DNA from 2 places in the Streptomyces sp. NPDC059256 genome. Region 2 is predicted to be linked to the other one. Evidence: riboswitches for the same ligand, from Rfam matches in the RefSeq annotation. Region 2 holds a riboswitch; the other holds the start of a gene.
The links. A riboswitch is a leader RNA that binds a small molecule or an ion and turns the genes downstream of it on or off. The one in region 2 is predicted to bind cobalamin.
Positions count from the first base shown of each region.

Region 1: linked by a shared signal. The riboswitch ahead of ACFXJL_RS15570 (cobalamin biosynthesis protein) and the one ahead of ACFXJL_RS33185 (DUF4430 domain-containing protein) in region 2 are both predicted to bind cobalamin.

Region 1 is NZ_JBHYZO010000005.1:370,924-379,529, forward strand. It holds gene ACFXJL_RS15550 (cobyrinate a,c-diamide synthase) at 1-787, opposite strand, end outside; gene cobO (cob(I)yrinic acid a,c-diamide adenosyltransferase) at 781-1,380, opposite strand; gene ACFXJL_RS15560 (putative cobaltochelatase) at 1,381-3,495, opposite strand; gene ACFXJL_RS15565 (cobyric acid synthase) at 3,492-5,279, opposite strand; gene ACFXJL_RS15570 (cobalamin biosynthesis protein) at 5,279-6,253, opposite strand; cobalamin riboswitch at 6,438-6,580, opposite strand; gene ACFXJL_RS15575 (hypothetical protein) at 6,740-6,964, opposite strand; gene ACFXJL_RS15580 (inorganic phosphate transporter) at 6,977-8,242, opposite strand; gene ACFXJL_RS15585 (class II aldolase/adducin family protein) at 8,512-8,606, shown strand, end outside.
Region 2 is NZ_JBHYZO010000032.1:42,172-50,777, forward strand. It holds gene ACFXJL_RS33165 (hydrogenase expression protein HypE) at 1-61, opposite strand, end outside; gene ACFXJL_RS33170 (cold-shock protein) at 637-840, shown strand; gene ACFXJL_RS33175 (DEAD/DEAH box helicase) at 1,106-2,623, shown strand; gene ACFXJL_RS33180 (M20/M25/M40 family metallo-hydrolase) at 2,850-3,944, opposite strand; cobalamin riboswitch at 4,184-4,320, shown strand; gene ACFXJL_RS33185 (DUF4430 domain-containing protein) at 4,457-4,951, shown strand; gene ACFXJL_RS33190 (NAD(P)-dependent oxidoreductase) at 5,123-6,031, opposite strand; gene ACFXJL_RS33195 (MerR family transcriptional regulator) at 6,091-6,534, shown strand; gene ACFXJL_RS33200 (TSUP family transporter) at 6,648-7,433, shown strand; gene ACFXJL_RS33205 (hypothetical protein) at 7,546-8,606, opposite strand, start outside.

The DNA.
Region 1 (8,606 bases), on a different contig from region 2:
CGGCGACCGCGACCACCGGCGATGGCCCGACGGCCGCCGGATCGAGCACGGTCGCCGGATCGAGCGCGGGCGGTGCCCAGGGCGCGACCCCCAGCGGCGGCGCACTGCGCGCAAGCGCCAACAACCCCTCCATATCGCACCCCTGGCGCACCAGCTCGGCCATGGCGGCAACCGCCGTCAGGGCCTCCGTCCGCCGCTCGGCGACCGGCACCAACCCCAGGTGCCGGGACGGGGTCGCCACCGCCTCACCCCGCCGCAGCACCCCCAGCACGGGCACGCCCGACTCCTCCAGAGCGTCCCGCAGCAGGGCCTCGTGCCGGTCGGTGCCCACCTTGTTGAGGATGATCCCCCCGATCCGCACCTCAGGATCGAAGGAGACGAAGCCGTGCACCAGGGCCGCCACCGAACGCGACTGCGACGAGGCGTCGACCACCAGCACCACCGGCGCCCGCAGCAGTTTCGCCAACTGGGCCGTGGACGCCAGTTCCCCCGCCCCCGACGCCCCGTCGTACAGCCCCATCACCCCCTCGACCACCGCCAGATCGCACCCGGCCGAGCCATGGGCGAACAACGGCGCCATCAACTCCGTACCGCAGAGATAGGCGTCGAGGTTGCGGCCGGGACGGCCGGTGGCCAGGGCGTGATAGCCGGGGTCGATGTAGTCGGGGCCCACCTTGTGCGGGGAGACGGCCAGACCCGTGGCGGCGAACGCCGCCATCAGGCCCGTCGCCACGGTGGTCTTGCCGCTGTTCGACGCTGGGGCGGCGATGACGAGACGTGCTACCACTCGATGCCCCGCTGACCCTTCTGACCTGCGTCCATCGGGTGCTTCACCTTGGTCATCTCGGTCACCAGATCGGCGAACTCCAGCAGTTCGGCCGGTGCGTTGCGGCCGGTGATCACCACATGCTGGTTACCTGGCCGATCCCGCAGCACCGAGATCACCTCGGCGGTGTCCACCCACCCCCAGTGCAGGGGGTAGGCGAACTCGTCAAGGACGTACAACCGGTACGTTTCCGCGGCCAGATCCCGTTTGACCTGCTCCCAGCCCTCCCTGGCCGCCTCCTCGTTGGTGGCCTGCGCATCGCGCTGCACCCAGGACCAGCCCTCGCCCATCTTGTGCCAGTCCACCCGACCGCCCTCGCCGGATGCGCCCAGCACCTTCAGGGCGTTCTCCTCGCCGACCTTCCACTTCGCGGACTTGACGAACTGGAACACCCCGATCGGCCACCCCTGGTTCCAGGCCCGCAGAGCCAGCCCGAACGCGGCCGTCGACTTGCCCTTGCCGGTGCCCGTGTGGACGAAGACCAACGGCCGGTTGCGGCGCTGGCGGGTGGTGAGTCCGTCGTCCGGAACGACGGACGGCTGTCCTTGCGGCATCTATGCGGCCCTCCCCATCGAGATCGATCCCCCCGTGCGCCGGGCGGTCTGCTCACCCGGCTGCCGGGCGTCCTTCACCAGGCCGGCGATGGCGTCCGCGCGCAGTTCGTCCAGCGTCACCGCCGTACCCGCCAGATCGGTCGCCAGCGCAACGGCGAGCCCCAGCCGGACCGGCCCCGACTCACAGTCCACGACGATCGCAGCCGTGCCCTCACTGGCGTGCAGCCGTGCGGCGCGGGTCGCCAGGCCCACCGGGTCGGGCCCCTTGCCGGTCGCCCGCCCGTCCGTCACCACGACCAACAGGGGCCGACGCGAGGGATCCCGCATCCGCTCCACCCGCAGCACGTCATGGGCCTTGAAGAGCCCGGCGGCCAGCGGAGTGCGCCCGCCCGTCGGCAGCAGGGCGAGCCGGGCGGCTGCCGTGTCCACCGATGACGTCGGCGGCAGTGCCACCTCGGCGTCCTGGCCGCGGAAGGTGATCAGCCCCACCTTGTCCCGGCGCTGATAGGCGTCGAGCAGCAGCGAGAGCACCGCGCCCTTGACCGCGCCCATGCGCTGTCTGGCCGCCATCGAACCGGACGCGTCCACCACGAACAGCACGAGATTGCTCTCGCGCCCTTCACGCGACGCCTGCCGCAGATCGTCCCGGCGGATCACCAGCCCGGGGCCGCTGCGCCCCCTGGCCCGCTGATGGGGGGCGGCAGCCTGCACGGTCGCTGCCAGATGCAGCCGGGTCAGGGCGCCACGAGGCCGGCGTGAGCCCGTGGTCCGGCCGTGCTCGGCCCGCGCTCGTGAGCGCCGGCCGGCCGCCCCCTCGCCGATGCCCGGCACGCTCAGCGCCTTCGTACGGAAGGGTTCCGTGGCCTGGACGGCACGCTGCTCACCGGCTCCACTCGTACCGGGGGAGTCCTGCCGGGGGGAGGCGTCCTCAGCGGCTGGGGTGTCCGGAGTGTCCGGGGAGTCCTGTGGTGCGGGCGCATCGGGCGCTTGGGGAGCGTCGGGTGAGTCAGGGGAGGGCGATCCACCGCCCGGCCCACCGCCGGGGTCGGTGTCCGTGTCCGGGTCCGGGTCTGAGTCGGGGTCCGGATCGGGATCGGTGTCGGACCCGCCGAACTCCTCCAGCGTCTCGTCCAGCTTGTCCTCGTCGAGCCCCGGCGCATCGAAGGGGTTGCGCCGACGGCGGTGGGGGAGTGCCAACAGGGCGGCCTGTCGTACGTCCTCGGCGAGCACGTCCGTACGTCCCGCCCAGGCGGCCAGTGCCGTTGCGGTGCGCGCCATCACGATGTCGGCGCGCATCCCGTCCACCTCGAACGCCGCGCAGGTGGCCGCGATCTGCCGCAGGGCGTCATCACCGAGCGACACCGTCGGCAGCAGCACCCGCGCCGCAACGATCTTCGCCCGTAGGGCGTCCTCCTCGGCGGTCCACCGCAGGGCGAACGCGACGGGGTCGTCGTCGTACGCCAGTCGCCTTCGCACCACCTCGACCCGCTGGTCGGGCTCGCGGGACGCGGCCACCTCCACCGTCAGACCGAACCGGTCCAGGAGTTGCGGCCGTAGCTCGCCCTCCTCCGGATTCATCGTTCCCACCAGCAGGAACCGCGCCGCGTGCCGTACGGACACGCCCTCCCGCTCCACGTAGGACGCCCCCATGGCTGCGGCGTCCAACAGCACGTCCACCAGGTGGTCGTGGAGCAGATTCACTTCGTCGACGTACAGGATTCCGCGGTGCGCGGCAGCGAGCAGCCCCGGCTCGAACGCCTTGACACCGTCCGCCAGCGCCCGCTCGATGTCCAGGGCGCCGACCAACCGGTCCTCGGACGCACCCACCGGCAACTCCACCATGCGCGCGGGGCGGGCGGCGGGGACACCGGGCTCGTGCGGCCCGTCAGGGCACGCCGGATCGGGTGCGCCCGGATCACAGGAGAACCGGCAGCCGGGAACGATCGACACCTCCGGTATCAGAGCTGCCAGCGCCCGGACCGCTGTGCTCTTGGCCGTGCCCTTCTCACCGCGGACGAGCACACCGCCCACCTGCGGTGATACGGCGTTCAGCAGCAGGGCGAGCCGAAGGTCGTCCTGCCCGACAATGGCGGTGAACGGGTACGGCGTGCTCATCCGGCCTCCTGTGAGATGTGCGAATGGGTGTGCGGGAGCGGAGATGGCCCCGGCAACTGTTGCGTCGACGCGGGTTCGGTGACGGTTTCCGTTCGGGCTTCCGTCCGGCTCTCGGTCCGGGTGTCCGTCCGGGTGTCCGTCTGGTCCTTCGGCCTGATGTCCGTTGCGGTTCCCGTGCCGGCCTCGGTCTTCGGGTCGCTCCCAGCTCCTTCGGTGGCGGCCGGGCCCTTCGGACGGCCGCCCGTTGTGGAGACTCCGGGCAGTGGCGGTGCTCCCGGCGGCAGGAAGGGAAGCCCCGCGGGCGGACCCCCTTCGATGAGCCGCAGCAGCGCATCGGTGTCCGCGTGCTCCTCGATGAGATCGCCGAGCCGGTCCAACTGCTCCTCGCGCAGGGCCGCGAACGATGTGTCGGGGGCCGGCACGAACCGACGGCCCGCGGCCCGGGCGACCTCGCGCAGGAACTGTCGGCGAAAGCCGTCGCTCTCCAAGGAACCGTGCCAGTGGGTGCCCCACACCTGCCCGAGGCGGCATCCCGCCAAGAAGGGCTCCCCACCGAGGACTTCGGCCACCCCGTGATGGATCTCGTACCCCTCCACCCGCTCCCCGAGCGCACTTCCGACCGGTCGGGCGAGCGTCTTCTCCACGGCGAAGCGGACCCGGACCGGGAGCAGTCCCAGCCCGGTGACCGACCCGGCCTTGGACTCCACCTCGTCGTGGATGTGCTCGCCGAGGAGTTGGAAGCCCCCGCAGATGCCCAGCACGGGTCGGCCCGCCGCCGCTCGCCTGGCCAACTCCCCGGCCAGACCGCGTTCCTGGAGCCAGCGCAGGGCCCGTACCGTGCCCCGGGTGCCCGGGACGATCACCAGATCGGCGTCCGCCAACTCCTCGGGCCGGTCCACGAAGCGCACGAGGACCCCCGGCTCCGCCGCCAGCGCGTCCACGTCCGTGAAGTTGGACATCAACGGCAGCGCACACACCGCGACCCGCAGCACGTCCTCGCCGACCGGGGGCGCCGTGACCGACTCGCGTACGGCACCGCGCAGGGACACCCGCAGACCGTCCTCCTCGTCGATCCCGAGCCCGTGGGCGTACGGGAGGACCCCGAACGTCCGCCGTCCGGTGAGGTCGTGGAGCATGTCGAGGCCCGGCTCCAGCAGGGAGACGTCGCCGCGGAACTTGTTGATGAGGTAGCCCGCCACCAAGCGTTGGTCCTCGGCCGCGAGCAGTGCCGTCGTCCCGAAGAAGGAGGCGAACACCCCACCGCGGTCGATGTCGCCCACGACCAGCACCGGCAGCCCGGCCGCCCGGGCGACACCCATGTTGACGATGTCGGTCCGCCGTAGGTTGATCTCGGCGGGGCTTCCCGCCCCCTCGCAGATCACGGCGTCATGGGTGGCCCGCAACTCCTCCAGGCACTCCACGACGGTGGCCAGCAAGGTCTGCTGTCGGCCGCCGTGGTAGCCGCGGGCGCTCATCTCACCGACCGGTCTGCCCATCAGCACGACCTGGCTGGACCGGTCGCTGCCGGGTTTGAGGAGCACCGGGTTCATCAGTGCGCTGGGCTCGACGCGGGCGGCCTGCGCCTGCATCGCCTGGGCCCGGCCGATCTCCGCGCCCTGTCGGGTGACGAAGGAGTTCAGGGACATGTTCTGGCCCTTGAACGGAGCGACCTTCACCCCCTGCCGCACCAGCCAGCGGCAGATGCCCGCCGTGACCACGCTCTTGCCCGCGTCCGACGTGGTGCCGGCGATCAGCAGGCCACCGCCGCGCCCTCGGCTCGTCATCAGGTCCCCCGGCCCTCTCGTCGTCCTCGCTGCGGTCTCGCTGCCCGTGCGAACAGCGAGCGGGCCATCACGCCCACACCGAGCGCCAACACCCCGACCCGTCGTGACAGCCGTACCGCCCGCTCGATGTCGGCCAACTCCACCTGCCGGCCCGCGGAGTGCAGGACCGGTCGGTGCTCGATCCGTCCGGCGTAGGAGAGCGTCCCGCCGAGTCGTACTCCCAGCGCACCGGCGAACGCGGCTTCCACGGGTCCCGCGTTGGGGCTGGGATGCCGATGGGCGTCGGCCCGCCAGGCCGCGAGTGCCCGGGGGGCGCTCTCGCCCGCGACGGCGGCGAGAGCGGCCGTCAGCCTCGCTCCGGGCCAGCCGGCGACATCGTCGAGCCGGGCCGAGGCCCAGCCGAACCGTCGGTGCCGGGGCGACCGGTGCCCCACCATCGCGTCCAGGGTGTTCACCGCACGGAAGGCGACCAGTCCGGGCACGCCCGCGACCGCGCCCCACACCAGGGCCCCCACGACCGCGTCCGACGTGTTCTCGGCGACGGACTCGACGACCGCCCGGGCGATCTGCTGCTCGTCCAGGTACTGGGGGTCGCGTCCGCACAGGTGTGGCAGCCGGGCCCGGGCCCGCTCGATGTCACCGGCCGCGAGCGCGGCACCGACGGCACGGGCCTCCCGGCCCAGTGACGTCCCTCCGACCACGGTCCAGGTGGCGGTCGCGGTCAGCGCGGTGCGGAGCACCGGACTGCGGCGGGTGGCACGGGACGCCAGGGCGGCGGTCGCGGTGGCCCCGCCGACGCAGAGCGTCGTGTACAGGGCTCCCCAGCCGCGGTGGTCACGCCACAGGGCCTTCTCGACGGTGCCGGCGGCCCGCCCGAAGAGGGCGACGGGATGCCCTCGGCGCGGGTCGCCGAGCAGTAGATCAGCCAGGAGCCCGGCAGCCGCCCCGTACGCGAAGACACGATCGGTACGCATGGGTTTCAGACCGGCGTTCCGCCTCGGAGGGCCCTTGGTGCCGGCCCGTGGGATATCCGTGTTCCCTGCCGGGCCGGCGTCGCCGGGGGTGCACCGCACAGCAAGTGGATGCCGTCGATCAAGGCAGGGGCTGGACCGTAGCCGGGCATGGCGATATGTCCTCACTCAGGGTGTCCGCGCCCTGGTTCGACGTGATCGACGGCGAGAGTTCCTGGCTCACGGGGAGGAACTCCCCGGTCACAGTGGCGGGACCGCGCCGGATTCGCACCGGCTTCCTCTGCTGCTGTCGTAGTTGGCCCCGGCAGTCCACCACGCCCCGAGAACAGCCGTCAACCTGCCGTTGACCTGCGACGGTGCAGTGTGCCGAGCCCCACATCGCCCCTGCTTCCCGAGGATCCCTCAGGGCACGCAGAAGCCGGACCGCAGATCCCGAGAGATCGACGGCCCGGCTGTGAAACGACTGCTGCTGTGCGGTGAGGTGCGGCCTCAGGTGACGATCAGATATATGCCGTAGCTGATGGCCGCGGTGCAGAGGGCGAAGCAGGTGTAGGCGCCTATCCGGGGAAGGGCAACCGAGCCGGTGCCGGAGGCGGTCGCAGCCCCCTGCTTGCTCAGACCGATGATGCCCAGGGTGAACAGGCCCACCAGCGCAATGGTGGCGACGAGACTCACGCCGAAGACGGAGCCGAGGGCTACCCAGTCGATTTTCATGGTCTTCAGTCCTTACACCGCGGCCGGGCTGGCGGGGCCGGCTTCGGGGGTCGCGGCATTGCGGGCCGGGATGGTCGTCTTGAGGTCGTCCAGGGAGTTGTTCATCGTCGTGCCGGCAGGCGGCGGGGTGACGGCCGCGATGGCCGTGGTGACCACGCCCGCGGGCTCGCCTTCCTCGGACGTGTCGTTGACGTTGGTGTGGTCGACGACCTGGCGGCGGGAGATGAACCAGATGGCGGCGGACGAGGCGACCAGGAAGGTGGCGACCACCGCCACGCCCCAGTCACCCTGCTTGGTCACGTACTCGGAACCGGCGGCCACCAGACCGGCGGCCGGCAGGGTCAGACCCCAGGCCACGAACATCCGGGTGGCGGTCGACCAGCGGACCACCCCGCCCTTGCGGCCCAGACCGGCACCCATCACCGCGCCGGAGCACGAGTGGGTGGTGGAGAGGGAGAAGCCGAGGTTCGACGAGGCGAGGATGACGCTGGCCGCACTGGTCTGGGCGGCGAAGCCCTGCTGCGGCTGGAGGTCGGTCAGGCCCTTGCCCATGGTGCGGATGATGCGCCACCCACCGAGGTAGGTGCCGAGGGCGATGGCGATGCCCGCGGATGCGATGACCCACATGGGGGGGTTGGAGCCGGGGACGAGCACTCCACCGGCGACGAGCGCGAGGGTGATGACACCCATGGTCTTCTGGGCGTCATTGGTGCCGTGGGCCAGGGACACGAGGCCGGCCGAGGCTATCTGGCCGGCGCGGTAGCCCTTGGCGGTGGACTTCGGGTCGGTGTTCCGGCCGAGGCGGTACGTCAGCCGGGACGCGAGGTAGGCGGCGATACCGGCGACCAGCGGGGCTGCGATCGCAGGGATGAGCACCTTGGTGACCACGGTGCCGCCGTTGACTCCGCTGATACCGACCGACGCGATGGTCGCACCGATCAGACCGCCCATGAGGGCGTGCGAGGAGCTGGACGGCAGACCGATCAGCCAGGTCAACAGATTCCAGAGGATGGCGCCGACGAGCGCCGCGAAGATCACTTCGGGGGTGATGCCTGACTCGTTGACGATGCCGCTGGAGATCGTCTTGGCGACCTCCACCGAAAGAAACGCGCCGACGAGGTTGAGCACCGCGGACATGGCGACCGCGGCCTTGGGCTTCATCGCGCCGGTCGAGATGGTCGTCGCCATCGCATTGGCCGTGTCGTGGAAACCGTTCGTGAAATCGAACACGAGAGCCGTCACGATCACAATCGCGAGCAGCAGCGTGATGTGTTCCATTTACCCAGGCAATCTATCGACGTCAGTGACATCGCGAACGTAGATAACCTGGGTGAACGGAAGGTGAACTGAGGCGAGATTCGTGATGTCCCCAAGTGAGGTTCGCGATTCCGCTTGTGCCCTGAGTGATCTCTTCGGGCCGTCTGCGTGGTCATGCTCCCGGGCCCACCACGGCGTCGGTGTCCGCAAGATGGCATTTACGCCCTTTGGGGTGATCTGCATCACGGGACGGTCTGTTGCCTTCCGGCCATGCCTGACAGGATCGATCCATGGCCGAACACATGTCCAAAGAGTCCATCGAACAGGCGTGGCGGGACGTCGTGACCACCGCCCGGAGAACGGCTGCCGAGGGCTTGGTGGTGGG
Region 2 (8,606 bases):
CGTTGATCCAGAGGATGTGCACCGTGTCGGTCTCGGTGCCGGTGGTAGCCGTCCCGTTCATGAAGCCGCCTCCCTAAAAGGGACAAATCATCTGAGATTGCTCACTAAGGTCATAGCACCTCGCCCCGGGCGGTGCCGTTCGGAAGCCCCGGTGTGGTCGCCCGGAAAGCCGTACCGCGGGTGGCGGTCGGCGCGGGGTGGTGGGTGTCCTCGGGTGGCGGCGCCGATGGCGGCCATCGGGGCGCGCTCGGCCGGTGGAGTGGCGGCCGACTAGGTAAATCGCACATATGGGCGATAATGAAGGTAGGAGACGGTCGCGGGAGAGCCCCTGGACGCGCGCATACATGGATCTTCTTCGGCCGCTCGGACCTGCGGAGGTCAGGCGCCCCAAGGGATCCGGGGTGCCGCCGCCGCTCCGGTCGAGCTCTGCCCTGAGACGGGTCTCGAAGAAGAATCGTCAGGCGTGCTAGTCTGTTTAAGTTGCAGTTGTGGTTCCCATATATTTCGAGTGCTCGGCGGTTTCGTATTCCGTCGGACACTTTTATACTTCCGGTCTCTCCGGACGGGGCAATCATCGCGGCGACGCCGGGTTCCGCACAGTGTGGAATCCCGAGCATGCCCCAAGGAGATTTTGTTATGGCTACTGGCACCGTGAAGTGGTTCAACGCGGAAAAGGGTTTCGGATTCATCGAGCAGGAGGGTGGCGGCCCGGACGTCTTCGCCCACTACTCGAACATCGCGACCTCTGGCTTCCGTGAGCTTCAGGAAGGCCAGAAGGTGAACTTCGATGTCACCCAGGGCCAGAAGGGCCCCCAGGCGGAGAACATCGTTCCCGCCTAAAGCTAAAAAGTGTTAGACGACTGGGGCCCGCACCCGAGGTGCGGGCCCTGGTTCGTTGCCGCATGTGAGGTTCGCCAACGCAGGGCCGGGACCTCATGGCAACTCCCTCACCACGGTGAGTTCTTGACATTCCGGATGCCCTGGTAGCGCTATTACAGCACCAGCACGGCCCGTGTCTTCAGCATTTCGGCTCGTTTCTGCGATTCATTCGGTTTCTTTGCACCGGGGGATTCCTCGATACGCGCCATATCGGGGAAAGGTCTCCATGCAGCGCCCACATCGTACGAATCGTTCCTCCCCTTCGCGCAAGCGCACCCCCGCAGGCTCAGGTCGCAGCGGAAACCCCCGCTCCCAGGGCCAGGGTGGCTCCAACGGACGCCCCCGCCCCGCGCCGAAGCAGGACTTCCAACTTCCCACCACCATCACTCCCGCACTCCCGGCGGTAGAGACCTTCGACGCACTGGAGCTTCCCGCTCCGGTACTGAAGACGCTCACCACCCTGGGCGTGACCGAGCCCTTCCCGATCCAGGCAGCGACCCTGCCCAACGCCCTGGCCGGGCGGGACGTCCTGGGACGCGGACGCACCGGATCGGGCAAGACGCTCGCCTTCGGACTGGCGCTCCTCACCCGCACCGCCGGACACCGCGCCACCCCCAGGCAGCCGCTGGCCATGGTCCTGGTTCCCACGCGCGAACTGGCCCAGCAGGTCAACGAGGCACTCACCCCGTACGCCCGCTCCCTCGGGCTGCGACTGGCCACCCTCGTCGGCGGACTGTCGATCGGCAAGCAGGCCGCTGCACTGCGCACAGGGGCCGACGTCGTCGTCGCCACCCCCGGGCGGTTGAACGACCTCATCGAGCGCGGCGACTGCCGCCTGGACCGGGTGCGCATCACCGTCCTGGACGAGGCCGACCAGATGGCGGACATGGGCTTCATGCCCCAGGTCACCCGGCTGCTCGACCAGGTCAACGCCGAAGGGCAGCGGATGTTCTTCTCCGCCACCTTGGACCGCAGCATCGACACCCTGGTCCGTCGCTACCTCCACGACCCGGTGGTCCACTCCGTCGACCCCTCCGTCGGCGCGGTCACCACGATGGAGCACCACCTCCTGCACGTCCACGCGGCCGACAAGCACACCGTCGCCACCGAGATCGCCGCTCGGGACGGGCGCGTGATCATGTTCCTCGACACCAAGCGGTCGGTGGACAAGTTCACCAAGCACCTGCTGAGCGTCGGCGTCCACGCCGCGGCGCTGCACGGCGGTAGGTCCCAGCCGCAGCGCACCCGCACACTGGCGCAGTTCAAGTCCGGCGAGGTCACCGTGCTGGTCGCGACCAACGTCGCGGCCCGCGGTATCCACGTGGACGACCTCGACCTCGTCGTCAACGTCGATCCGCCTGCGGACCACAAGGACTATCTGCACCGGGGCGGCCGGACCGCCCGCGCGGGCGAGTCGGGCCGTGTGGTCACCCTGGTCACCCCCGATCAGCGGCGTGAGATGACGCGGCTGATGTCGGACGCCGACATCGCGCCGCACACCACGCAGGTGCGTTCCGGCGAGGCCGAGCTGACCCGTATCACCGCTGCTCAGGCACCCTCGGGCGTACCCATCAATGTGAGTGCCCCGGCCGCACAGCGTCCCAAGACGGGCAGTGCCCCCTTCCGAGGCCGTGGAACCCGACCGGGACAGCCCGCCCGCGCCGGTGGTGCGTCCCGTCGGTCCACCGAGTCCCGCCGCACCGCCGAAGCCCGCAAGGCGGCCCGGGTGCGACGCTCGGCCTAGGCGGTACCTCCGAACCGCTCGGCTGCCCTTTCGTAGGACGCCTGGCGGGACGACCCGAACAAGCGAAGGGGCCGCTCGCCACATCAGGCGAGCGGCCCCTTCGCGCTGTCCTTCATGGGCTTTCATGGGCCTTCACGGGCGATCGCGCGGCTTCCGCGACGGATAGCCCGGGTCGATAGGACTGTTCTCCGCGGTGAGTGCGTCTCCGGTGGGGACCCAGCTCGTCTCAGCCACGCACCGTAGTGATCAACTCGGCCAGGAGCGTGGCGCGAAGCGGCATCTCGGAGACCAACACATGCTCGTCGTCGGCATGGGCACCACCGCCCACCGCGCCGAGACCGTCCAGGGTCGGGACACCCGCGCCCGCGGTGAGATTCCCGTCCGAGGCGCCCCCCACCGCCGCCGCACGCAGCGGCTCCATCCCGAGACGAGCCGCCGCCCGTTGCGCCGACGCGAAGAGTGCGGCCGAGGAGCTGTGCTCCAACGGCGGCCGATGGGGCCCGCCTTCCACGGCCAGATGTGCACCGGGAGTGCGTACGGCGAGCGTGCGGATCAGTTCGTCCACCCGCGTCAGAGCCGCGGCGCTTGCGGCCCGTACGTCGACACGGATCGTGGCCAGATCGGGCACCGTGTTGCCGGAGGTGCCCGCGGAGACGAGGGTCGGGGTGATGGTGGTGGCCTCCGGGCCGTGCGGTCGGCCCTCGCGCATCAGCGCGTCCAGTTCGGCGAGCGCAAGGATCTGATGGGCCGCCTCGATCGCCGCGTTGATTCCCTTCTCCGGCTGGAGGCCGGAGTGCGCGGCTCTGCCCCGCACGGAGATGTCGTACCGGGACACCCCCTTGCGCACGGTCTTCAACGCTCCGTCGTCGGCGGACGCCTCCAGGACGAAGGCCGCCGCACACCCCCGCGCCGATTCCAGGATCAACTCCCGAGAGGTGCGGGAACCGACCTCCTCGTCCCCCGTGACCAGGATGCAGATGCCGTCGAGGGAGTCGAGACTCCCCACCGCGTGGAACATCTGCACCAGCCCCGCCTTCATGTCGAAGACACCGGGTCCACGGGCGATGCCGTCCTCGACGGACCAGGGATGGCTGGACAAGGAGCCGATCGGCCATACGGTGTCGTGGTGCCCGACCAGGAGCACCCGGGGAACGCCGAAGGCCCAGCGCAGATGGGTCACCCCGCCGATCACCAGGGTTTCGGGAGCTGTGTCCAGCCATCGGCTGCCCTGCGCCGCGACCGTCGTCGCACTGCGGGCCACGGCCTGATGGTCGGCCGAGAAGGATTCGCACAGAACGAGCTCTTCCAACTCGGTCAGCATGCGGTTGAGATCCACGAGGTCCCTTCGTTGAACACAGGAGGACTTGCCCGTCGATCCGATCCGGCGACCCCCGGCCCGCTACCGCCGACACGTGCTCTCGGCGCGGCGGACAGGGCCGTCCGTGGGCCGCCACGACAACTGCGGTACTCGCTCATGGACACCCCCGATCGGGTCGAACTCCGGTAAAGCGTAAGTTCGTTGGGAATCATCCCAAGAACGGCGACAGCAGGCTACGATGCGTGGGCTCCGGTCCTACCGGTGTGACAACTCAATGCGCGTACGACTGGGGAAAGCCGGTGTGATTCCGGCGCTGACCTGCAACCGTGATCGGCGATTGGCTGCCGTGAGCCGGACCGCCCGTCGTGACGCGCGTGCACTGCTTCCCACCGCCATGGTCTGCGGCGCGAAGCCCCGAGTCCGGTGCACGGCAGCGTCCGTCCACGGGGCGGTGCGTGGGCCGTTGGTCGGTTCCCAGGGGTCGCGCGGCCGGCCTCCATCGGAAAGGCACCCTCGTGCGCCAGACGCTCGCCCTCCGCGTTGCGACCCTCACCGCCGTGCTCGGCCTCACCCTCACCGCCGCACCCCTCGCCCATGCGACACCCGCGCCCACCACCGTCCCCACGAATGCGCCGGTCTTCGTGAAGCTCACGGTGCAAGGACCGGAAGGGCGTCTCTTCAAGGGCCTCATCAGAACCAAGGGGCACGACGTCACCACCGCGACGGGTGGTACCCACCGTTGTGACGGCACCAACGGCGGTCAGTACCCGACCGCCGTACCCACCCCGACCGCGGCGCTCGACGACGCCGCGCGCAAGCGCCACTTCACCTGGGACGGCACCTGGTACTCGTCCTTCGACGACTTCTCCGTGGACACCATCAAGGGAGTCAGCGGTGGGGCTTCCGCGTACTGGAACATATCGGTGAACGGCGTACCCACGCCGGTCGGTGGCTGCCAGTTCCGCATCAGGACCGGTGACCACGTCGCCTTCACCTGGACTGCCTTCTAGGCCGCATCAGACACCGTTCGCCCTGTTGGGTAGTGCCGCCTCGACGTCGACCTCGCCCGGTCGACATCGAGGCGGCATGACAGCGGACTGCCCGCATCGCACGGGCGGTACTGGCCCCTGAACCAGGGCCAGTTCCGGCAACCGATCTGTGGTGCACCGCGCGGAACGAGGTCACGAAACCCGTGTCGCCCTTTTGAAGACTTCGAACACGGCGAGGTAGTTCTTCCCGCTGTAGCCCTCGGCGATCGCCCGCTCGGCGATCTCCTTCATCAGCCGCGGCTGGTCGGAGTGAACGCCCTGCTCCACACATGTACGGGTGATGTGCTCCAGCGCATTGAGATTCATCTCCATGGTGCCGACGTCGCCCGGATAGTTGCCCTTGTCCAGATCGGGAGCCTGCTCGGCGAGAGTTGAGTCCACCACCGAGGGCATGAACCAGTTGAGTGCGAGATCGGCGAAGGTGACCGCCGAGACGTTCGCCGATCCGACCAGCGCCGTGGCGTGCAGAAAGCCGTTGATGGTCGCGTACATCAGGTCGAGCAGGGCAGCGTTGTAGAGCACTGCCAAGCTGGGGTCGGAGCCGAGGTAGCGAGGGCTGCCCATGCTCGCCAGCGTCGCCCGGTGCTCGTCGAAGACATCCTGTGGACCGCTGTAGAGGAAGACGGACTCGGGGTGTCCGACGAGCGGTGGTGGCACCATGATCGCGCCGTCCAGGTAGGCGGCACCCCGCGAGGTTGCCCAGGTGACCGCTGCATGTGCCTCGGTGGGGGTACCGGAGTTGAGGTTCACCAGTACGCGCCCCTCCAAGGCATCACCGGCCGATTCAAGGACCGCGTACATGGTTGCGTAGTCCTTGAGGCACAGGATCGTGACAGGGCTGGCGGACACCGCCTCGGCCACGGTCCTCGCGCGGCGGGTGCCCTTGGCGACGAGGCCGTCGGCTTTCTCCGGGGTGCGGTTCCAGACGGTCGTGGCATGGCCGTGGTCCCCCAGTGCCTCGGCGAGGGCCAGACCCATCGGGCCGAGGCCGAGGACGGTAACGGGTGTGTGCTGAGGGCTTGTTGAGCGCTGATTCGTCATGCGGAATAGACTGCTGTCTCACATCGATGTGAGAGTCAACTGAACGTGGTGGTCATCACATGCGCATGGGGGAGTTCTCCCGGCGGACCGGGGTCAGCCAGCGCCTGGTGCGCTACTACGAGGAGCAGGGGCTGCTCAAGCCGTCGCGGCGGCCGAGCGGATATCGCGAGTTCACGGAAGAGGACATGGCCACCGTCCGGGGCATCCGCATGCTGCTCGGCGCCGGACTCAACACCGCGACGATCGCCGAACTGATGCCCTGCATGGTCGACGACGGGCAGACCCTGGCGCCGGCCTGTTCCGGCATGCTGCCCGACCTGAACCGGGAACGTGAACGCATCGACGAGGCCGTGGCCGGCCTGCTGGCCGCACGGGACAGGCTGGACACCGTCATCGCCGCCACGGCGCTGACCGGAGGCGCCGACCCGGAAGCCTGCCACGCGGCCGTTGCTGCGCAACGGCCTGGCGACGCGGCTGTGGCACCGCTCGGTACGCCCGTCTGACGAGCGCCGGAGCAGGCAGCCCGACACGGCAGCAGTCGGTCGCACGGCTGATCCGCGATCCGGTCCGCCCGCGCCCTGGTGGATACTCAAGTCAGTGATCCGAAGGGGGACGGGTGGACTGGTCGGGTGGGTTGCTGGCGTTCACGGCCGGGTTCGCGATCTCCATCGTCACCGCACCCGTCGGTGTGTCCGGAGCGGTGTTCCTCCTGCCGGTGCAACTGAGCGTGCTCCAGGTCCCCAGCCCTTCGGTGACTCCCACCAATCTGCTCTACAACGTGGTCGCCGGGCCGGGGGCACTGCTGCGGTATCGCCGACGAGGAGGGCTGGGCGGTCGACTGCCCCGGCTGCTGATCGCCGGTGCCGTGCCGGGAGTGGTCCTCGGCGCGGTGATCCGTGTCTTCGCCATCCCCGGCCCCGAGATCTTTCGACTCCTGGTCGCTGCACTCCTGCTGCCGCTCGGTCTCTGGTTGTGCATCCGCACCCTCAGACCGTCGGGCCAGGTGGAGAGGCCCGATCTCGGTACCCGTACCACCGTGTGGTTGGCACTGGCCGTGGGTACGGCCGGTGGCATCTACGGCATCGGCGGTGGGTCGCTGATCGGTCCGATCCTGGCGGGCCGGGGAATGGCGGTCTCCCGGGTCGCTCCCGCCGCATTGGCCTGCACGTTCGTCACCTCTCTCGTGGGTGCTGCCACCTATGCGGTACTCGCCTTCGCCGTCCCGGGGCACAACATCGCTCCGGACTGGTTCCTCGGGCTGGTCTGCGGACTCGGTGGCCTCTGCGGGGGCGCGGTGGGTGCCCACCTCCAACCCAAGCTCCCCGAAAGGTCGTTGAGGTTGCTGCTGGGGACCCTGGCGATGGCGCTGGGCGCCCTCTACGCGGTGCAGGGCCTGACCTGAGAGCGACACCCTGGCACAGCGAGCGTCCGACGGGAAGCGGTGCGCAGGCGAACTCCGTCGTCCGGTGAACAGCCAGGGCATCGGGCGGCCTCTGCCAGCCGTGGGATCCTTTTCACCGCCGAGGCTGTCCGGCCCGTTCCGCGTCCGCGGCGTTGCCGAAGTCCCACAGACAAACCAGGCTGCGGTCCTCGATCGCCGTACGCACACGTGCGCTCACATGCAGGAGGAACGATGTCAGCCGCGGCTGCCTGCCCTCCCACCGATCGGCGAACCAGTCACCCGTACCCTCGTGCAGCAGCAGTTGTGCCGTGGGCCTGGAACACACCGCCAACAGGTCCCCCGCCCGGGTGTGGATCGGGTCCCACCGCACCTTCGCGTCCCTACTGGGCAGTGGGGGGCCAACTGGCCCGGCCTCCTGGACGGGGAACACCGTCGACCAGTGGCCGTCGCGCAGCCGCAGCACCATTCCGTCGCCGGCTCCGAAGGCCAGATGGGTGCGCGACGGCCGGTCGCCGAGGGGCGACAGCAGTCCCGTCATCGCCACCTCCACCGCCCGATCGTCCGCCGTGCCCTCCTGCGAGGACCAACCCCGGTTGTTCGCCTCCACCCTGATCGCCCGCCCCACGTCCGCGAGGGCCAGCCGCAGCGCAGCCGCGGGCGTCGAGAAGTCCTCCAGGGTGTTCGGCTCGCCGTGGGGCGCATCCGCGCGAGGTGCGAGCCAGGAGGAGAGCACATCGGCCTGGTTCTGGACCTGTGTGACCAGCGCTCGACAGGCGTGGGAAGCCGCCGACTGCGACCAGGCACCGTCGGGCGCACCCGCGGCGACCGCGCTCAGCAAGGTGGAGCCGCCGAGACCCACCGGCATCCGCAGCAGCACGGCGTCCCGCCGGTGCTGCTGCCGTTGCCGGTGACGATCACCGCAGACCGAGGCCGCCCGGACCACCACGGCACCCAGATCCGCCCCGTCCACCACACTGTCCGCGGCCGTGTCCGCGCTCAACGACAGTTGTTGCGGTATCGCCGACCGGGTCGGGTCTTCCTCGTCCATCGACGGCTGTCCGGCATCGGACGAGATCCAGGTGTGGTCGTGTTCGTCCAGATCGAATTCCCGCAGACGCTCCTCGGCCCTTCGATGTGCCTCCACGGCCTCCTCCGCCTCGGCCAGCACCTCGC